Regions from separate parts of the Ensifer sp. KUDG1 genome, predicted to be linked through region 3. Evidence: riboswitches for the same ligand, from Rfam matches in the RefSeq annotation. Region 3 holds a riboswitch; each other region holds the start of a gene.
The links. A riboswitch is a leader RNA that binds a small molecule or an ion and turns the genes downstream of it on or off. The one in region 3 is predicted to bind cobalamin.

Region 1: it holds a riboswitch for cobalamin, as region 3 does, so the genes downstream of both, M2267_RS14120 (ABC transporter substrate-binding protein) here and M2267_RS08050 (DUF1636 family protein) in region 3, are expected to answer to the same signal.
Region 2: it holds a riboswitch for cobalamin, as region 3 does, so the genes downstream of both, M2267_RS04150 (aromatic ring-hydroxylating oxygenase subunit alpha) here and M2267_RS08050 (DUF1636 family protein) in region 3, are expected to answer to the same signal.

Annotation. Positions count from the first base shown of each region.
Region 1 is NZ_JBNDIG010000004.1:348,407-355,628, reverse strand. It holds gene M2267_RS14140 (DUF1801 domain-containing protein) at 1-453, shown strand, start outside; gene M2267_RS14135 (hypothetical protein) at 522-1,910, opposite strand; gene M2267_RS14130 (DUF899 domain-containing protein) at 2,199-2,900, opposite strand; gene M2267_RS14125 (ArsR/SmtB family transcription factor) at 3,074-3,397, shown strand; cobalamin riboswitch at 3,590-3,782, shown strand; gene M2267_RS14120 (ABC transporter substrate-binding protein) at 3,933-4,949, shown strand; gene M2267_RS14115 (FecCD family ABC transporter permease) at 4,946-5,998, shown strand; gene M2267_RS14110 (ABC transporter ATP-binding protein) at 5,995-6,756, shown strand; gene M2267_RS14105 (pseudoazurin) at 6,768-7,205, shown strand; gene M2267_RS14100 (class I SAM-dependent methyltransferase) at 7,202-7,222, shown strand, end outside.
Region 2 is NZ_JBNDIG010000001.1:848,144-855,365, forward strand. It holds gene M2267_RS04135 (FAD-binding oxidoreductase) at 1-548, opposite strand, end outside; gene M2267_RS04140 (L-threonylcarbamoyladenylate synthase) at 691-1,665, opposite strand; gene M2267_RS04145 (DUF6656 family protein) at 1,743-2,342, opposite strand; cobalamin riboswitch at 2,660-2,860, shown strand; gene M2267_RS04150 (aromatic ring-hydroxylating oxygenase subunit alpha) at 2,965-4,209, shown strand; gene M2267_RS04155 (2Fe-2S iron-sulfur cluster-binding protein) at 4,211-5,305, shown strand; partial or broken gene M2267_RS04160 (glycoside hydrolase family 25 protein) at 5,527-6,564, opposite strand; gene M2267_RS04165 (BA14K family protein) at 6,937-7,222, shown strand, end outside.
Region 3 is NZ_JBNDIG010000002.1:507,327-514,548, forward strand. It holds gene M2267_RS08030 (aspartate:alanine exchanger family transporter) at 1-447, opposite strand, end outside; gene M2267_RS08035 (bifunctional aspartate transaminase/aspartate 4-decarboxylase) at 624-2,276, opposite strand; gene aspT (aspartate-alanine antiporter) at 2,330-4,018, opposite strand; gene M2267_RS08045 (RidA family protein) at 4,505-4,981, shown strand; cobalamin riboswitch at 5,166-5,381, shown strand; gene M2267_RS08050 (DUF1636 family protein) at 5,487-5,900, shown strand; gene M2267_RS08055 (ABC transporter ATP-binding protein) at 5,923-6,726, shown strand; gene M2267_RS08060 (ABC transporter substrate-binding protein) at 6,723-7,222, shown strand, end outside.

The DNA.
Region 1 (7,222 bases), on a different contig from region 3:
GCGCCAAGGGCAACGAGCGGACGCAAGACTCCGCCGACAAAGTCGGCCGATGGCGTCGTCCTCCTGACCGGCGGCAACCCGCAGATCGCCAAGGGCTATGGAGACGCCCCGATACAGCAATACATCGCTGCGATGCCGGGATGGAAAAGCGATCTGGGCAAACGTCTTGACCGGCTGATCGTTGAGGCCGTTCCCGGTGTCGAAAAGGCGGTCAAGTGGAACTCTCCCTTTTATGGCATGGAAAAGGATGTCTGGTTCCTCGGCTTTCACTGCATGACGAAATACGTGAAGGTCGCTTTCTTCCGTGGCGCGCAGTTTAGCCCCATGCCGCCCGGCACGTCGAAACAGCCGGATGTGCGCTATCTCGACATCTATGAGGCCGACGAACTCGACGAGGCGCAGTTTCTGGACTGGGTCAAACAAGCCAGCGAGCTACGGGGCGAAAAAATGTAAAGCGTCGCCGCAGCGCGAATCCGCCGCCGACCGGAATGGCCGGGCCGGGCTTGCTTCCAAGCGGCACCTCAATCGGCGTTGCCCACCATGAGGACCTGCATGACTGCGGCCATTGCAGGGTCGGTGCCGGCGGCATAGTCGGCAAAGCTCGTCGAGCGCGGGATGTCCGGCTGAAGCGGGCCTGCCGGAACGTCATAGGCGTAATTCAGGAGGAAACAGGTCCTGATCTCCGACAGGCTGCATCCGTGTTCCCAGTCGTGATAGGCCGTCGAATAGCGGATAGTGATCTTCGAGTTCGGCAAAACCGTGCGGCCGCCTTCACCCCAGAACTGCAGCCGGTCTCCCATCGGCTCGCCGACAAGCACCGTGCGCGTGCCGCCGAAATGCCTCAGGCGCGCCGCCGTGCTGATCGCCGCCGAAAAGGTATTTGCGCTGGTCAGCACAAACAGTCGTCCGTCAGGCGGCAGGATGGCCGGGAGCCTTTGCGAGAAATCGGCGGTCAATTCGTAGTTGCCGCCATTGTTGAACCGCAGATCGACGACTGCATTGCGTATGGGCTTTTTCTCCGCTTCATCCAGCATCTTGGCGAGCCCCTGCGACAGGCCTTCCGGCGTGGCATCCCTGATGCGGTTGATCTGGACATAGAGCAGATCGGGCAAGGGGTAGTGGTGCCAATAATTGGCGTCGGGGCGCGTGAGATAGGCCGGCAGCGTGACGTCGTCGAGCACGTGCCGCCACCCGACGTCGCGACCGGTCTGCGACAGGGGACTGAAATCGCGTCGTGGCCAGACATGGGCGGTTAACGGTTCCGGCGCGCCGGGCGTGGCAAGAAGAGGGATTTGCGCGACGTTTCCATCCTTAAGACGGATGAGATAGGCGCTTTCCTGCGGGCTTTCGGCAAGGCCGGCGGCATGGAGCAGTTCCGGCGAAATTGCGACATTCGGGACGAATTCCCTGCCGAGATTGGCGGGTCCGCCGAAATGGGGCCGCAGCGCATCGACAACGGCCTCCGTCGCCCGTCCATTCACCTCAAGGATCTCTCCGCCCAGAAGGTGCGATTGCTCGCCTGTCGCTGCGATCACGAACAGGCCTTCGGCAAACCAGCCGAGCCGGACGGGAACCGCATTGAAACTGTGACCACCGACAAGCCCGACGACACTGGTGTGCCCATTGTCGGCGAGCGCGACCGCCTTTGCAGCCGCCATCGCCAGGCCAGCGCGGTCGAGATCGCCGGCCCGTTGTTCGATCGCATCAAGGGAGCCCGTAAACGCTGCCTGGGCGGCTGGCGAAAAGCTTCGGTCAACCTCGATCAGGCGCCGCAGATGGGCAAGGTCCTGCCTGTTGCGTTCCAGTTGCGAGGCTGCGGCCGGAAAGTCGCTCCGGGGATAGGTCTTCAGCGTTGGGTAGAGAATGACGGCAAGCGGCGCGACCACCAGGAGAAGCAGGGCGGCCAACATGATCGATGCAATCCGAACGCCGCGTCGCCGCCAAAACTTCTTGCCGCTCGGTGCCGGACCGTCCTTGCGGTCTTGCGTCTCGTTTCCCATCGATTGCCGCCCCCATCGGCGCGCCTCTTAGAAGCGCGATCCATCCCCACGTTCGGCGCTCCCTGCCGGGCCGGCGGCATCCCTTCACCATTGCCGCGATCCCTATTCGGGCGCGCGACAATGACGCAGGTCTGGCGATCGGCCAGACAAGACGTAGGAACGGCGGCTCGACAATTCCATGTTCGCCGCCGCGGAAAATCAAAAAGCCGGTTCGGTCCCGTATTCGTCGTGCCGCCGGTTCCAGACATAGGGTTCTGTCTGCGGCCATCCCGCGGGAGAGGCTTCCCATGTTTCCTGGCGACCGTAGGGCGTCAGATCCAGATAGGTCCACATGCTGCCGAGATACTCGACGCCACGCGCACCGTTGAAATAGGTGCGGTAGATATGATCGCCGTCCCTGAGGAAGATGCTGACGCCATGGCGCTCGCTGGTCCTTGTCGGGTCATCCGGATCGGCGACCGTGGCTCCCATGTCGTGGTTGAAGTCGCTCGCCATGGAAGAGTACCAGACTGGGTGCTGCCACTGCATCCGGGCCTGGTATTTCTGCAGCGTCTCCAGCGGCGCGCGCGAAATCACCACGATGGACGTATCGCGTGCGTTGAGATGCGCCGGATGGGTCATCGCGTCCACGACCCAGGAGCAACCGTCGCAGCCCGCCTTCCATCCGGGCGCGAACATGAAGTGATAGACGATCAGTTGCCGCCGTCCGTCGAAGAGGTCGGCGAGGCTTACCGTGCCTTCGGGCCCCTCGAACGAATAGTCCTTGTCGATCCTGACCATCGGCAAGCGTCGGCGCGCGGCACTCACTTCATCGCGTGCGCGGGTAAGTGCCTTCTCCCTGGCAATCTGTTGTTCGAGTGCGACTTGCCACTCTTCCATTGAAGCGATTTTAGGCAGCATTCTCAATCATCTCCCTTTGGGGCGGTTTGCTTGGAGGTGTCGGCGCAAGGCTGAACTCCGACCGACGGAGTCCTGCCATCAGGCTCGGTTGGAGAGCTCGCGAAAGCTCGCAAACCGGTCTAATCGGCGCCGTCTCCGTTGCGTCCGATTTCAATATGTTGTAAAAACATAACATGTCAAGCAAGCAGGACGAAGATCTGGTTTTCAAGGCATTGGCTCACCCGCGCAGGCGGGCGATGCTCGATCGTCTCAAGGGCGAGGCGCAGACCACGGGCATGCTCTGCGCGGCCTTTTCAGACATGGATCGCTGCACCGTGATGCAGCATCTGAACGTGCTGGAGGACGCCGACTTGATCATCGTCAGGCGGGCAGGACGCGAGCGCTGGAACTATCTCAATGCGCTGCCGATCAAGCACATTCACGACCGCTGGATCAGCGACTATGCCGCCCATGCCGTGGCCATTCTCGACAGGCTGAAGACTGGCCTCGAAGGGTAAATCCCAGGATGGTGTGAATTACGGATCACTTAAACAGTATTCATTTGTGTATAGTTTTCGACAATCGGCAATGTTCTCCCTATTTGCGGGGAGTGATATTTAGTGAAATTACGAGACGCGAGAGAATTTCTACCTTTCTTGGCAAGTGGTTTCGAAAGCGCCGCTTTCATGCTTGCGCTCCACTCGTTCGTTGAGTAGTGAATTCTCGTCGGTTTCCGAAAGGAAATAACAGGGAATTCGCCGCGGCTCGCCGCGAAACGAAACTGCCCCCGCAACTGTAGGCGGCCAGTCCTCTCTCGAAAATGCCACTGGGCGATGGTCCGGGAAGGCCGAGAGGGAGCCAAGACCCGTCAGTCAGGAGACCTACCGACACCTGTAACTGAACAAGCCGGGCGGGGTGTCCGGGGAGGTTGTCGATGTCGTTGGTCGCGCCACAAGTGCCGGCTGTCGATGTTCTCTTGAACATCGGTTCGATCATTGCGTCCTGGCTCGTCCCCTCCGATCCGCGCGATCAACAGATCGGAGACAATGTGCCATGACCGCTTCGCGTTTCCTGCTTGCCGCCTCTGGCTTCGCCTTCTTCGCCACCGCCGCTGCTGCCGAACCCACCGCCTATCCGCTGACCCTGGACAATTGCGGCGAGACGATCACCTTCGACAAGGCGCCGGCGACCTCGGCGACCGTCGGGCAGGCGGCAACCGAGGTTCTCTATTCGCTCGGCCTCGGCGACAAGGTTACGGGTACGTCGGTCTGGTTCAATGACGTGCTGCCGGAATTTGCCGAGGTCAATGCCAAGGTTCCGCGCCTGGCGGACAACGACCCGAGCTTTGAAAGCCTCGTCGCCAAGAAACCGGGGCTCGTCGCCGTGCAGTTCGTCTGGCACGTCGGGCCCGAAGGGATTGTTGCGACCCGAACCCAGTTCCACGAAGTGGGAATTCCGACCTATGTCCTGCCGGCCGACTGCGTCGCCAAGGACAACTCGGTGGGTGTGGACGGCACGCGCAGCGCGCTCTTCTCGACTGCCAGCATCCATCAGGGCGTGCGTGAACTCGCGCAGATCTTCGATGTTCAAGACAAAGGCGAGGCATTCGTCGCAGAACTCGCCAAGCGTGAGGCCAACGCCATCGAGCAGGCCAAGGCGCTAAATTTGAAGGATGTGTCTGCGGCCTTCTGGTTCTCCAGCGCGGAGATGGACATCGATCCCTATGTGGCCGGCCGGAAGGGAGCGCCTGCCTACATGATGGACAAGCTCGGCATCCGCAACGTGGTCGGCTCGGACGAAGAATGGCCGGTCGTCGGTTGGGAAACGATCGCCAAGGCCAACCCCACCATGATCGTCATCGCCAAGATGGATCGCCGGCGCTTTCCGGCCGACGACTACCTGAAGAAGATCGAGTTCCTGAAGACCGATCCGGTTGCCAGCCAGATGGATGCGGTGAAGAACAACCGCATCGTCGTCATGGATGCGCACGCGATGGACGCCACGATCAGAACGGTCGCCGGCATCGAAGTTCTCTCCGCTGCGCTTAAGGATTTCGGGTTGGCGAAGTGAAGACCGGCCTCTCGCGGCGCGCCCCTGCTTCCCGGCTTGGCCGGGCAGCCACGGGGACATTGGCTCTGTTTGCCGCCGTTCTTGCCGGAACCTGCATCGGCGAAACGCCGATACCCGTCTTGACGGTTCTCCAGACCTTGGCGAACAAGATTTTCGGCGCGACCTATGGGCTCGATCCCATCGATGTCGGGATCATCTGGAACTACCGCCTGCCGCGGGCGATCGTTGCCGCCTGCTGCGGGGCGGGCCTCGCGGTTTCGGGCATGGTGCTCCAGTCCCTCCTGCGCAACGCCCTGGCGGATCCCTATCTTCTCGGCATCTCCGCCGGCGCCTCGACCGGCGCCGTGGCCGTCACTGTCGCAGGCCTCGGCGCCGGCGCGGTCTCCATGTCGCTCGGCGCCTTTGTCGGTGCCGTGACAGCTTTCCTCATGGTGGCGATCCTCGCTCGTGCCGCCGGTGGCGGGGTCACCCTGCGCGGAACAGGGCAGATCGTGCTTGCCGGCATCGCCGGATCGCAACTGTTCAACGCACTGACGTCTTTCATCATCACCAAGTCGGCCAACGCGGAGCAGGCGCGGGGCATCATGTTCTGGCTGCTCGGCAACCTCAGCGGTGCGCGATGGCCGGACGTCTGGCTGGCCGTGCCCGTGGCCCTTGTCGGGCTCGGGGCCTGCATCTGGTACGCCCGTGCGCTCGACGCCTTTTCCTTCGGGGCGGAGTCCGCCGCGTCGCTCGGCGTGCCCGTGCGGGTCGTCCAGGTGGTGCTGATCGGCCTTACCGCGCTGGTCACGGCCGTGATGGTCAGCATTGTCGGCTCCATCGGCTTCGTCGGGCTCGTGATACCGCATGCGGCCCGTTTCCTGGTTGGTGTGCGTCATGGCCGGCTCGGCCCGGCAACCGCCCTCATCGGGGCGGTCTTTCTGATCGCGGCGGATATCCTGTCGCGGACGATCGTTCCTGGCCAGGTGCTGCCGATCGGCGTGATCACCGCCCTGGTTGGGGCACCGGCCTTTGCCCTGATCCTTATCCGCGGGAGGCGCCGATCATGATCCTGGAAGCACGCGACCTCGGCTGGTCCGTCCGCGGCAAGGCGATCGTTTCCCACGTCGATCTCGCCGTGCGGCAGGGAGAGACACTCGGCCTTGTCGGCCCCAACGGCTCCGGCAAATCGACCTTGATGCGGCTGCTGGCCGGCATCGTCCGGTCGACGTCGGGCGAGGTGCGGATCAACGGGCAGATGCTGCACGCCATGCCACGCCGCCAGGCTGCCCAGTTGATCGCCTTCCTCGAGCAGCAAGCCGAGACGACGGAAGCGATCTCGGTTCGCGATGCGGTCGAACTTGGCCGCACGCCCTGGCTCACGCCGCTGCAGCCCTGGTCGGCCGAAGACGACCGGATTGTCAGGCAAGCGCTCGACGATACCGATATGGCGGGCTTCGAAAACCGTTCATGGGCAACACTTTCCGGCGGGGAACGCCAGCGGGTTCACCTGGCGCGGGCCTTGGCGCAACAGCCGCAGGTCCTGTTGCTCGACGAGCCGACAAATCACCTGGATATCCAGCACCAGCTTTCGATCCTGAAGCTGGTGGCTGACCTGCCGATAACCTCCGTCGTCGCCTTACACGATCTCAACCAGGCCTTTGGCTGCGACCGCGTCGGCATGATGTCCGCCGGCCGGCTGGTGGCGCTGGGGCCGCCGCGTGAAGTCCTGACCGTCGAACGGATCGCCGCCGTCTTCGGTGTTCGTGCGAGCATCGTCGTCGACCCCGAGGACGGAACCTCCATCTTTCGCTTTCATTCAGCCTAGCAAGGATTTACATGCGCGCGCTTCTCCTCGGATTGTCCCTGTTTCTCACCGCTTTTCAGTTCGCCCAAGCAGAAATGCACGAGGTGAAGATGCTCAACCGAAACGCTTCGGGACCGATGGTCTATGAGCCGGACTTCCTCCAGATCGCCCCCGGCGACACGGTGAAATTCATCGCTGCCACCAGCGGCCACAACGCGGCGACCGTCGACGGCATGGTTCCCGAAGGTACCGCTGGTTTCAAGGGCGGGATCAACGAGGAGATCGAGGTCACGCTCGACGCGGAGGGGTTCTACGGGATCAAGTGCTCGCCCCATTTCGCGATGGGAATGGTGATGGTGATCCGCGTCGGCGATGCGAAGGTCGACACAGGCTTTGCGGCGGCCAAGGTTCCGGCCCGGGCGCGCAAGCGGTTTGACGAGATCCTTGCCAGGAACGGTTTCGGAAAGTGACGAACGACACCGAAGAA
Region 2 (7,222 bases), on a different contig from region 3:
TCCCAGATTTCGCCGGTCGGCAGCACCACCTCGAGGCCGAGGCAGAGCTGGCGCATGTTGCCATAGGCAAGCACGGCCGTGCCGCCGGCATTGGTGGAGAGGTTGCCGCCGATGCGGGCCGAACCTTCCGAGCCGAGCGACAGCGGGAACAGGCGATTGTGCTCGTCCGCCGCCTTCTGGATGTCGGCAAGAATACAGCCGGCATCGGCGACGATGACATTGCCGACCGGATCGACGTCGCGAATGCGGTTCAGCCGTTCCAACGAAAGAACGATGTCCGCTTTGCCCTCCCGCGGGATCTGCCCGGCGACGTGGCCGGTGTTGCCGCCCTGCGGCACGATCGCCGTACGGGTGGCGCTCGCAAGCTTCATGATGCGCGAGACCTCGTCGACGGAGCCCGGACGCAGCACCATCGGCGTCGTGCCGCGGTAAAGTCCACGCGATTCGACGAGATAGCGCGCCTTGTCCGGTTCGGCCGTCAGCACGTTGGCGCTGCCGACGATGTCGGCGAAGGAGGCGATGAGTTCGGGAGAGGGAAGGGTGGTCATGGGCCTCACTTCGCGTTGCGCCTGTGCGCTATCGGATCGGTCGATCTGAGGATGTGATCCTCGGTTCCTGGTCGGCGGCGATCATAACCGCAATTGGCGCCGTTCGCTGAGGGCGGGTGCGCAGAAGATGCCGCACGCCATCTTACCCTCGTGGTGCGGCTGCCCGCTGCAACCGATCGATGATGGCTTCCCCCAGCCCGTCCGAAGGGATCGGCCCGAAGGCGATGGTCTCTGCGCCGCTGGCATCCGCCCGCTTCATGTAGTCGAAGAGATTGGCGGCGGCTTCGCGCAGATCGCCAGCCGGACTGAGATCGAGAACGATGGCCGCCTGTTCCTCGCCGGCGATCCGATTGCCGCCGAAACGGATCAAGGCTTCGCCGGCATGCACCTCGGCGGCATCGAGCCGGACGGCAGCGCCGGGCGCATAGTGCGAGGCGAGCATGCCCGGCGCCTCGATCGTCGCTCCTGCCGTCTCCGGCCGGATCACCGGACGGTCGAGCAGGCGTTCGATCTCGGCAGCATCGAGGCCACCCGGCCGAAGCAGCCGGATCTCGTCGCCATCGACCTTGATGATTGTCGACTCAAGGCCGATTTGGGCCTGGCCGGCGTCGAGGATCAGCTTCAGTTTTCCACCGAGATCGGCCTCCACATGGGCCGCACTGGTCGGGCTGATCTTGCCCGAGGTATTGGCGCTGGGCGCAGCCAGCGGGCGTCCGAAGCGGGCAATCACCCGGCGCGAGAAGCCGTCCGGCATGCGGATGCCGAGCGTGTCGAGGCCGGCGGACGCCAGCGCATGAACCGTGCTGGCGGCGCGCTGCCGAAGGATCAGCGTCAGCGGGCCGGGCCAGAAGGCTTCGGCCAGCTGCCGGGAAACCGGATCGAAATGCACATGGGCTTCGGCCATCGCCATGTCGGAGACATGCGAGATCAGCGGATTGAAGCGCGGGCGCCCCTTCATCTCGTAGATGCGGCTGATCGCATCAGGATTGGTGGCGTCGGCGGCAAGGCCGTAGACGGTCTCGGTCGGAATGGCGACCGGTTCGCCTTCGGCAAGAACGGCGCAGGCGCGCGCGATCGCGCGGTCCGGTTCCCTTTCCGTATCGATGATCTCAGCCATGCCGTTTCCTTTCCGATGCTTCCTTAACGGACGCACCGGAAAAACAGAACGATTTTCTTTGAAGCAACCGGTTCGGCTCAGAGGCTGCGGATGATGCGGCGCAACGCGTCGTCCTTGGCACCGAGCATCAGCACGTTTTTCAGCGCGACCTTGGGATCGTCGGTGCGAAACAGCAGACCGTTGTCACGAAAATTGCGGTTGATGACCATTTGGCCGGCTTCCGCGCCCGGTTCGATGGCGACGGCGAAATACATGCGCGAATAGCCGGGCTGGATGCCTTCGAAAAAATGCGTCTCATGGCCGAGGTCGCAGTAGAAGTTGGCGAAGTAGAAGGACCAGGTGATGTCCTTGGAGGGCGTGACCGGCGTGCGCGCCGCCGTCACGTGACAGTAGCCGAGATGCGGCCGGCCGACGAGCGTGCGGTGGAAGATCATCTTCGGGAACTGGATCGAGGTGTGAAAGCCGTTGATCCGCTTATGGGTCGTGTCGCCGGCGGTGTTGAGCTTCTTGCCCGTCCTGTCCGCAACTTCCTCATAGCTCAGGTAGCGCCGTTCGCTCGGCACCCATTGCCTGCGATTGATCCGGCCCGTGCGCAGGAATTCGGTATGAACCGCCGTCTTCGGCGGGATTGTCGGCGGCGCCTCGGCTGCCGCGTCGTAGTATCTCAACTTTGCCATGATCGTCAGCGCGCCATCTGCCTGCCTGCAGGACCTCTCTCGTCCGCCGGCTAGGCTAGCGGCTCATGGTTAATGAATGATTGCCTCCTGGCTGCATCATGAGCGTTCCCTATCTGACGGGATGTCGCAAACGGGCGAAGCTTTCCCGCGTCTGCGCCGCCCGCGCCGCAAAAGGCGGCAAATGCCCAAGATGTGGGCTATCTATATGTTTGTAGTGTAAAAAATCTAAGAGAGGCGCCGGTGATGGCGGTTTTTCCCGTGTCGTCATTCTGGAATTGGATGTCGCTATCCGGCAGCTGCCAGGGCGGTTTCCGCGATTACATATCCTTACTCAAGGTGCCGTCTTCGAAGAGAAGGCGGAGAATTGGGAAGCCGGTCAAATCCCGGCGCTGCCCCCGCAACGGTGGTGGAGCGAAAGCCTCGGCAAAGGCCACTGGACGGTTCGTCCGGGAAGGCGCCGGGCTGGTCCGAAGGGACGGCTCCTGAGCCCGGAAACCAGCCTTGACGGACATAACCGTAACGGGTTGCGGCGGGCAGCCGGATCGGAGCCGACAACGCATGGGCGTGCGCCCGTGCGGGTTCCTGTCCTGCCTCTCCAAGACATGGCGCATGAGGACAGGACATGGAAACCAGAAACGATATGCTTCGAAAGCTGAAGGGTCGGCGCGACGGCTACAGCCTCGATCGGGCTTTCTACATCGATCCCGACTACTATCGGCAGGATCTGGAAAACATCTGGTACAAGGATTGGCTGTTCATCGGCCATGACTGCGAGATCCCGCGGGCCGGCAATTACTTCACCGTCCAGGTCGGCGACTTTCCCGTCGTCATCACCCGTGACCGCCAGGGCACGATCCGCGCCTTGCACAATTCCTGCCGCCACCGCGGCTCCCGCGTCTGCACGCAGCAGAAGGGCTCGTCGGCAAAACTCGTCTGTCCCTATCACCAATGGACCTACGAGCTCGACGGTTCGCTGCTGTTCGCCCGACAGATGGGCGAGGATTTCGACAAGGCCGCCCACAGCCTGAAACCGATCCACTGCGAAACGGTCGGCGGCTACATCTTCATCAATCTTTCGGAGAACCCTGCGGACTTCGCGGCATTTCGCGAACTGGTCACGCCCTATCTCGCGCCGCACCGCCTCGGCGAAACCAAGGTCGCCTTCGAAAGCACGATCATCGAAAAGGGCAACTGGAAGCTCGTCTGGGAGAACAACCGCGAGTGCTACCATTGCGCCGCCAATCATCCAGAACTCTGCCGCACCTATCCGGAAGCCCCGACCGCGACCGGGGTGCAGGGCGCCAAGGATGATCCCGTGATCGCCGAACATTGGGCGAAATGCGAGGCCGAAGGCTTGCCGAGCGAATTCAGGATGTCGCCGACCGGCCAGTTCCGCGCCGCCCGCATGCCGCTTGTCGACAATGCCGAAAGCTACACCATGTCGGGCGCGCGCGCCGTCAGGCGGGCTTTGTCGGCCGATGTTTCCCAGAGCCAGATCGGCACGCTTCTGATGTTCCATTACCCGACCACCTGGAACCATGTGCTTGCCGACCACGCCATCACCTTCCGCGTACTGCCGCTCGGGCCTGAACTTACCCAGGTGACGACGAAGTGGCTGGTCAACAAGGATGCGGTCGAAGGCATCGATTACAATCTCGAAGAACTGACGCATGTCTGGACCGAGACCAACGATCAGGATCGCCAGATCGTCGAGGAGAATGCCTTCGGCATCCGCTCGCCGGCCTATGAGCCCGGTCCCTATTCGCCCGAGCACGAAGGCGGCGTGATGCAGTTCGTCGAGTGGTACTGCAAGTTCATGGAGCAGCGCCTTGCCGGCGACGCGGCTCCGCTTTCAAGGGTCGCCTGACATGCAGATGGCCTCCTCGTTTCACCATTTCGACGCGCTGCATGTCTGGATCGACCGGCAGCAGATGCTCGAATGCACATCGGCGGTGGTCGAGACCGCCGATGTCATGACCTTCACCTTCCGGGCGGAAAAGCCCGCCTGGTTCCGCTATCTGCCCGGGCAATTCGTAACGCTCGAACTGCCCGTCGCCGACGAGCCGGTCATGCGCACCTACACGCTGTCGTCGACGCCGTCGCGGCCGCTTTCAATCGCGGTCACGGTGAAGGCGCAGGCCGACAGCATCGGCACCCGCTGGATGTTCGACCACCTGAAGCCGGGCATGAAGCTGAGAGCCTTCGGTCCGCTCGGCGATTTCAGCTTCGTGCGCCATCCCGGCGACAAGTACCTGTTCATCTCGGCCGGCTCCGGCATCACGCCGATGATGTCGATGACGCGCTGGATGGCGGACTGCGTGCCGGAGACGGATGTGACCTTCATCTCCTGCGCGCGTCGGCCGGACGATCTGCTGTTCCGTTCGGAACTGGAAGTCCTGGCCACGCAGATGTCCGGGCTCAACCTCGGCTTCATCGTCGAGGGGCATGAGGCGCGCCACGGCTGGCACGGATTGCGCGGCCGCATCGACGGCGCCAAGCTGCCGCTGCTTGCGCCCGATTTCATGGACCGCACCGTCTTTTGCTGCGGCCCCGAGCCTTTCATGCGCGGCGTGCGCGAGATGCTGAAATCGGCCGGTTTCGACATGGGCCGCTATCACGAGGAGAGCTTCCAGCCGGCGGCGGCACCCGCCGCCGAAGAGATCGCCGTGCGCGCCGGTGCCGGAGACGAGGGCGAGGTCCAGGCGGCCAAGGTTGCCTTCACCATGAGCGGCAAGGAGGTCGAGGCCAAGCCCGGCCAGACGATCCTGCAGGCGGCGCGCGCCAATGGGGTGCGCATCGGCGCTGCCTGCGAAGGCGGCATCTGCGGCACCTGCCGGGTGATGAAGGTCGCGGGCGAGGTCGAGATGAACCACAATGGCGGCATTCTCGACGACGAGATCGACGAGGGCTACATCCTCGCCTGTTGCTCGCGACCACTTGGCGACGTCCAGATCGAAGCCTGAGGGCGTCAATGCATGTCGCGAGAAGTGCGCCGCAGTTCTGCAGCAGCGACGTGCATAAAGGATGAGAGCTTAAAGCCTGGCGCGAGATCCTTTTTCACGCGACAGGCTTAGGGCGCGTTGCAGGGGATCGGATTGGCCGAAACGCTTGCCGGGGCGTCGGTGCCGGTCGCCGTTTTCGGGCATGTGCCCTGGGCAGCTTCATTGCCGGCAATCGCCACCTGCAGGGCGCGCTCCTGGCGGGCGAAATCGATCGAGCCGGTCACCATCATGTCGACGCCGCTGCCGACGCCGCTCGCAGCGTCGGCGCGGCTGACGAGCAGCGGCTCGCTAAAGATCGCAGTCGCCTGTGCGACCGCCTGCATGCCCGTTCCCCGCTCGGCTTGGGCGACGAGCATCAGCGGTAGCGGTTTTTCCGGCAGCAAGGCGCCTTGTGCCCAGATCGCTTTTAGCGCCGGCGGCGACATCGCCGCCACATTGACGTCGATGTCGTCAAGCGTTCCCGGCACCCGGTAGGGGCAGCGGCGCTTTCCGCAGTTGATGCCCGAGGAGAACTGCCACAGCGCGTAACTGTCCCAGTTGCCCATCGGGAAGACCTGGCGGATATCCGGCTTGTAGCGGGCGTACCAGAGTGGCAGACGCGACAGCAGCCGGTGCTCGGCCCGGTGCGCGGCGATGTATTTGGCGGTGATGTGGTTGGTGTAGAGGATCGGGTAGCGCCCGGTCCGGGTCTTGATGTGCCCGGCGAAGATGGCGGCGTCCTCGAGCGACATGTACTTGTCCGGGTCGATGCCTTCGAGATCGAGCACCATCAGTTCGTCGTCGCGCGGATCGGCGTAATCAAGGAAATGGTTCGCCTGGTCGACGGGATTGCCCGGACGGGCAAGATGATAGGCACCCCACAGCAGTCCATGCGAGCGGGCAATCATCCGGCGGGTCTGGTAGAGCTCGCGGCTGACGGCGTATTTGCGCCACATGGTCTTGCAGTGGTTGAAGGTGTCGCCGTTGTGGTCGCCGGTGCAGGAGAAGCTTTCGGGCAGGCCGTCGGAGGCCTTGGCGATGAAGCCGGAAATGCGCTTGTCGCCAAGCATCGTTTCCCAGTCGATGCTATTCATCTCATAGGCGTCGACGATGATGGCGTTCGATTTGGTCTTCCAGGGCTCCAGTTCACCGGCGCGTGCGATCGCCGCCGCGAAAGCCAGACCGATGAAGGTCGCGAGGCGCAGAATCATCCCTGTCGTGGAGATACACCGCTTTGCCATTCTCTGAGATTGCCGACAGTATCGTTAACGCATCGTAAATCCCAGCCCCCGCGCGGACTGTGCGGGAGCGGCGCGCGAATGTATACCGACCTGCAGCTGTATATAAGCAATTGCTTTCATGGTCGCGGCAGGTGGTCGATGATGCGGTAAGCGCGCCACGGCAACGGGTGTCGGCCGCGCGGCCTGATCCCAAAGGACGCGGAAGATGGAACAAAACCGGTGACTTATGCGTTATCGGTCGATTTCGGATTTCCCGGCTGAGGGACATCCCCGGATCGGCCTCGGTCGGGGTGAAATCATGGAAAAGGTTGAAATGTCGCGGCATCCCGAAGCCGGGGGCGCGCAACATGCTTTCGGTGATGGAGGGATTTGATGAAGAACGTGCTGAAGTCCGGGATGGGCCGGTGGTTTTCCGTGGCCGTTGCGGCGGCCATGCTGGTGACGTCGGCTGCCCCGTCGCAGGCCTTCACGCCGACCCCGCCGCGCGTCGAGCGGCAGAACGATGTGGTCAACGTCCAGTATCGCCGACCGGGCATGGAGCGTCGCGGCGGCTATTACTACTACAACGGCTACCGCGGTTATAACTACCGCCGTCCTGGCTATCGCTACTACAATGGCTGGTGGTATCCGATGGCAGCCTTCGGCACCGGCGTCATCA
Region 3 (7,222 bases):
CGGTGTCGGCGCGGTCTTGCGGAAGGTGTCGATCGCAACGCCGACGGTCGCCGATTCCGTCGCGCCGCCGGCAAGAACGCCGGCCGCCGTGCCGAGGTCGAATCCGAAGAGCATGGAAAGCACGATCGCCACGCCGAGGGCGACGACGCAGAGCGTTACGGTCACGGCGATCTGCGGCAGGGCATCGGCGTTGAGGCTCTGGAAGAATTGCGGACCGGTGCGGTAGCCGATGGCAAAGAGGAAGAGCAGGAAGAACGCCTGCTTCACGTCGTTGGAAAGCTCGGCGCCGGTCTGGCCGATCAGCACGCCGGCGAGCAGGCAGCCGGTGACCGCGCCGATCGTGACCCCGAAGACGGTGATCTTGCCGATCGCGTAGCCGATGCCGAGCGCCAGGAACAGGGCGAGTTCCGGATGCGCGCGCAGAATGCTGAACAGGTGATCGATCACGCGGCGTTTCCTCTCGGTGCCAAGCCGAAGAATGCCGCTTCAGCTGGATGATGCGCTGGTTGCTGAGCCGGCGGAAGACGGTCGCCAGCCGGAAATGCGGGGATGCTTGCAGGCCGAAGGAAACGCCGGCCGGGCGTTGGAAGGGCGACCGACTGTTTGCCGGCCGCCCTCGGTGGTCAGCTGATTTTCAGGCCTTTCGCCGCCTGGTAGGTCTGGACGTAGCCGCGCGCCACCGAGCGCACGGCGCGGCCGATCTGCGAATAGGCGTCGTCGTTGAGGTTGGCGAAGGAGACGCGCGCCGACCAGCTCGGCGCATCGAAGCCCGAACCGTTGAGCAGCACGATGCCGTGGTCCTCGGCAAGCCGGAAGGGGATGTCGAGCGGGTGGATGTTCTCCTTCACCCAGGCGACGACGTCCTCGCCGACATATTTTCGCAGCCAGAACTCGAAGTCGATGATGCCGTAATAGTGGTCGAAATAGATGCCGGGGTTGGACTCGACGCCCATGCCCTCGATCAGGTTCCAGAACCGCTTGGTGCAGATGGCCATGCAGGCCTTCTGGTAGACCTTGTCGACATCCATCAGTTCGACCAGGCTGAACAGCGACATCATCACCTGTTGCGGCAGCGACAGGCCGGCGGTGTGGTTCAGCGCCACGTCGCGGCTGTCGGCGACGATGCGGTCGATGAACTTCACCTCGCGCGGCTTCGGGGTCATCGCCTTGTAGCGCTTTTCCAAGAGCTTCTGGATCGGCTCGCCATGGGCCTTGATCTTCTCGTCGAAGATGTTGTCCTGCGCTACCGCGATGACGCCGAGACGCCAGCCGGTGCAGCCGAAATACTTCGAGTAGGAATAGACGCCGATGGTGTTGCGCGGCAGATGGCCGAGAATCGACTGGAAGCCCGGAACGAAGGTGCCGTAGACGTCGTCGGTGAGCACGATGAGGTCGGGGCGCTTCTTGTTGACGAGATCGACAAGGCGCTTGATCGAATCCGGATCCATTGCAACGGCCGATGGATTGCCGGGGTTGACGAGAAACAGCGCCTTCACCTTGGGGTTTTCGAGCGCCTTGATGTCTTCGTCGGTGAACTGGAAGCGATCCTCCTGCTCGGCGCTGACATTGATCGTCTTGAGGTCGTAGTCTTCCAGTTCCGGCATTTCGAGATAGGGCGTGAAGATCGGCGTGCCGAGTGCGATCGTGTCGCCGGCGTTAAGCAGGCGGGCGTTCTTCAGGGCCTTGAAGATGTAGCACATGGCGGCGGTGCCGCCTTCGACCGGGTAGAGGTCGAACTGCGCCTTCGGCCGGTGGCCGGCGCACATCGCCCACATCAGATATTCATGGGTGATGATCTCGTTGTGATGCAGCGCCCGGTCAGGAACCGGATAGTTGTCGCCGATGATCGAATCCGTCAGCTCGTGCACGAAGGCGTCCGCATCGAAGCGGAACGTGGTGATGGCATAGTTGACGGCGTCGGAGAGCGTCTTTGCCGGCGGCACGCCTTCATCCTCTTCGTCCCAGTCCGCCGTGTTTTGCAGCAGCTTCTTCGTCCACTTTTCAAACCGGGCATGGGCGCCGTCCTGCGGCGGCATGCCGGCCACACCGGCCTTCGGGTCGTAATAGGCGCGCTTGGCTTCCGTCAGCGCGAACTGGCCGAGCAGGAAGAAGGCTTCGCGGGCGCGCGTCGCCGTCCAGTTCGGGTTGCCGCGGCCGGCATTGAGGAAGGCCTTGGCGGATTTCTGCGAGCTCGTCTTGGCGAGCTTGATCAGCTCGTCCTTGATTTCGAACGGGCTCAGATCGGAGATACTGTCGTAGAAATTTCTGTCCAACATGATCCACACTCCCTGTGATCAATAAGCGAAGGTCTCGGTTTCTGAAGCCCGCCTCAGGCGAGCATGATGACGATGACGAGACCGAAGATGGTGAGTAGCGTGTTGCCGATGGCGTAGGGCATGCCGTAGCCGAGCGCCGGCACCTTGCTCTTGGCCGCCTCCTGGATCATGCCGAGCGCTGCCGTCGTCGTTCTGACGCCGGCGCAGGCGCCAAACAGGATCGCCGGATGGAACTTGAAGACGTAATGGCCGATAAGTACCGAGGCGATCATCGGGATCGAGGTTGCGACCACGCCCCAGATGAAGAGCGAAATGCCGACTTCCTGAAGCCCGGCGACGAACCCGGGCCCCGCGCCAATGCCGACCACGGCGATGAAGATGTTGAGGCCGAGCGTGTTCATCAGCCACAGCGCCGGTGAGGGGATGCGGCCGAAGGCGGGGTAGGTGGTGCGCAGCCAACCGAGCACGAGGCCGGCCAGAAGCGCGCCGCCGGAGGTCGAAAGCCCGATCGGGATGCCGCCGATGGTGATCGTGAGCGCACCGATCATCGCGCCGATGAAGAGGCCCCAGCCGAGGAAGGCGATATCGGTGGTCTCGACCGGCCGGTCGGCAAAGCCGAGCGCCTTGATCGCCGTTTCGACATGATGCTTGGCGCCGCCGATGGTGACGATGTCGCCGCGCTCGACGGTCGTGCCGGGCAGCACCGGGATCTCGACCAGCGAGCGGATGATCTTTCGGGCATAGACGCCGCGCGCCCAGTCCATGGTGCTGACCTCGGCCAGCGTCTTGCCGGCGAGCGCCTTGTTGGTCACGTAGACGTCGACCACCTCGGCTTCGGCGTTCAGCAGTTGCTTGTCCTCGACCTCCGTCAGCTTGGTGTCGAGGTTCTCGACGAGCAGGGCACGCCGGCCGGAGAAGGCGACGACGTCGCCCGGCTGCAGCACGGTGTTGCCGTCTGCTTCGATGATCTCGCTGCCGCGCCGGACCCGCTCGACATAGACGCGGATGCCGGGAAGCAGGTTCTTGACCGGCGTCCCGGTCAGGCCGCTTGCCGCATCGATCCGGTAGGCCCGAAGACCGAAGTCGTGGTAGGCGCTGGTGATGCCGGGTTCGCTGCTCGACGTGCCGCCGCCAAGCTTGGCCTCATATTCCTTGCAGGCGGCCGGCAGATCGATGCCGAGCAGCCTTGGCCCGAGTTGGGCGAGAATGATCGCCGAGCCGATCGTGCCCCAGATATAGGTCACCGCATAGGCGATCGGGATCTGGTCGGCAAAGGTCTTGGCCTGTTCCGGCGTCAGCCCGAGCGAATTGATCTGGTCGGTCGCAACGCCGATCGCAGCCGAGATCGTCTGCGAACCGGCATACATGCCGGCGCCATAGCCGAGCGGCAGCCCGGCAATCAGCGCGCAGAGATAGGGAACGATCAGGCAGAGCACCAGCACGGAGAGCGCAAAGGCGATCTGTTTCGGTCCGTCGGTGCTAAGCCCCCGCACGAATTGCGGTCCGACGCCGTAACCGACGGCGAAGAGGAAGATCAGGAACAGGGTGGATTTGAGGTCACCGGACACCTGGATGCCAAGCTGCCCGATGAGAACGCCGGCCAGAAGCGTGGCGGTGACATTGCCGAGGTTGAACCCCGCGACCTTGATCGGACCGATGAGGAAACCGATGCCAAGCGCGAGGAAGACGGCGACGGGTGGATAGGTCCGAAGCGTGTCGACGAAAAAATCGATGGGATTCACTGCTGCTATTCCCTTCAGAAAGTTGAGTTGCCATCACTTCATTTCGGGATCTGCGCGGCTAAGTTGAGCTTGTTTTCGGATCTTGTCGATGCCCAATCTTAATCCCGGCAATTGTTGCCTCGGTCGTCGAAATTCTCAACCGGCATAGGGTTACGTGAGCGTAACGTATGTTACATTTCAGCGGTTTTACTTGGGTGCGCGCTTGGCGGGCGCCACGATGCGTCCGCCGCATGCGATCGAAACACGGATGCGCGCGGCCGGGTCGCGCCGGCACTTCAACTCTGGTGTTGTAATTCGTAATGTTATCTCGCAACGTGAGGCATGAGGCGTTTTCTCTTGGCTATGCTTGAACATACGGCTGGAGGCGCAAGGAACGGTGGGCCTTACTGCTTGCGATAGGGGCGACAGAACTGCGAAGGGTCGAGATGAAAAGCGGCATCGTCTCCGCAAGGAGGCCGGTTCGTCAGGTGACGAGGAGGGGGAGCAATGATGGATGAGGTTATCCGTAGGCTGGGGGCGCTTGGCGTTCAGCTTCCAACGCCGCCGAAGCCGCTCGGCGCTTATCGCGCGGTGATCGAGGCGGGCGGGATTCTTCATGTCTCGATGCAGGGGCCGCTGCTCGACGGGCGCTTCGTGCATACGGGGCTGCTCGGGCGCGACGTGACGATCGACGAGGGGCGCAAGGCGGCCGAGTTGGCGGTGCTCAATGCGCTGGCGCAGATCCACGAACATCTCGGCCGTTTCGAGCGCATTCGCCAGATCGTCCGGTTGGAGGGGCATGTCGCCTGCACCGAGGATTTCCTCGACCACCCGAAGGTGCTCGACGGCGCCTCCGAGTTTCTGGCTGCCGCCTTTGGCGAAAGGGCCGGCCATATCCGCTCCGTCTGCGGCGTGCGCAACCTGCCGGGCAACGCCGCGGTGGCGGTGACGCTGACGGCCGAGCTCTTTCCGCCGGAGTTCTGAGGCGACACGGCTGCCTGTCGGTCGTGAGGCGGATTTTGGCTGTAGGGCGTCGGATCGTGTCCGACGCTCAATTTTCGGCTTGCGCGACGTAATGTTATTTAATAACAAACTGCGCATGACGATACGCCGCATGTTGATAGATCCTTCCCGCCTGTGCCGTGCGGTTGTCTCCCCCGCCGATTCATGCGAGGAAGGCGGTGATGGTGCTGCGTCCGCGACAATGCGGAGGCGGCTGAAAAGGGAACACGGAACGGACGACCCTGATGGGGCCGAGACCGTGGCTGCCCCCGCAACTGTGAGCGGAAAGCGCATTCACACCATGTCACTGGCGATCAGCCGGGAAGACGTGGATGCGCCACGACCCGCGAGCCAGGAGACCTGCCATCGAACCGATCAACCACAACGGACGGGGTGTTCCGATGGAAAAGAACTGGCTTTCGCACGACGGCTATCCGTCCTTCTGCCGTTTCGCCATCTCTTGCCGTCAGTCCGGCGGAGGGCAGGAATGGCTGAGCCGAATTTCCGACAGCACAAGATAACGGTCTGCACCGATTGCCGCTTCACCGGTGGCCCCTGCGCGCCCGGCGCCGAGCTGATCAAGCGGCTGAACGGCAGCATCGCTGCACTCGGCGCACCGCTCGATCGTGACTTCTCGATTGCCGGCACGGTGTGCATGGCGGCCTGCACGCGGCCCTGCACCATCGCCTTCCAGGCGACGGGAAAGGCAACCTATCTCTTCGGCGACGTCTCGCCGGACGAAGACATCGACGATCTCGTACGCTTTGCCACAACCTATGCCGAGCGTGGCGATGGCATGACGCGGGCGGCCGAGCGGCCACGCGGGTTGAAAGGCAAGACGCTTGCCCGCATCCCCGCAGCGATGCTCGTTTCCGAAGACCTCGGCGGGCACTTCCAATGACGGCGCAGGGAGGGATCAACCCATGAGCTGCACGGCAACGGGAGCGGCACTCAAGGTCGAGGGCCTTCACTGGGGGCCACGCGCGGGGCTGACGCTGGTCAAGGACATCGGCTTTTCGATCGCGGCGGGCAGCCGGCTTGCGATCCTCGGGCCGAACGGTGCCGGCAAGACCTCGCTTCTGCGCTGCCTCTACCGGGCGGTGCAGCCGAATGCCGGCCGTGTTTCGGTCGATGGCATCGATCTGTGGTCGATCTCGGCGCGCGAGGCGGCAAGGACGATCGCCGTCGTCCTGCAGGAAATGCCCGGCGACTTTCCCTTCAGCGTGCGCGACGTCGTGATGATGGGGCGCATTCCGCGGCGGGAAGGCTTGAGCGGCTGGAGCGATTTCGACCGCGATCGGGTGCAGCATGCACTCGCGCATCTCGATCTCGCGCATCTTGCCGGTCGCCAGTTCGCCACGCTTTCGGGCGGTGAGAAGCAGCGGGTGCTGATCGCCCGCGCGCTGGCGCAGGAGCCGCGCATCATCATTCTCGACGAGCCGACCAACCATCTCGACATCCGCCACCAGCTCGAAATCCTCGAGTTGCTGCAGACGCTGAAGCTGACGATCGTCTCAACGCTGCACGACATCAATCTCGCCGCCGAGTTTGCGACCGACGTCGCGATCCTGACCGCCGGGCGGCTGACGGCGTTCGGCACGCCCGAAGAGGTGCTCAGCCCCGGCGAACTTTCGGCCGCCTTCGGCGTCACTGCCACCGTTCACAATGCCGCCGCCGGCGGCGCCCGCTTTTCCTTTTCACTTCCTCGACAGGGATCTATTTCATGAAGATCAATATTGCCCCATTTTCCCTTCTTTTCGTGCTGGCCGCCGCAACCCCGGCGCTCGCCTATCCGGTCACGGTCAAGAGCTGCAACCGAGAGGTGACCTTCGACGCGGCGCCGAAACGCGCGATCGCCAACGACGTCAACTTGGTGGAGATGATGCTGGCGTTGCGGCTGCAGGACCGCATGGTCGGCTATACCGGCGTTTCCGGCTGGAAGACGCTGGACGAGAAGCTGCGCGAAGGCGTCAAGGAACTGCCGGAGCTTTCGGAGAAGTATCCGACCAAGGAAGTGCTGCTCAACGCCGACGCCGACTTCTTCTTTGCCGGCTGGAACTACGGCATGAAGGTCGGCGGCGAGGTCACGCCCGAAACCTTGGCGCCCTTCAAGATCGGCGTCTACGAGCTGACCGAATCCTGCATCCACGTGATGGCCAAGGCAAAGCCAACGATGGACGACATGTTCGTCGATCTTCTCAATCTCGGCCGCATTTTCGGCGT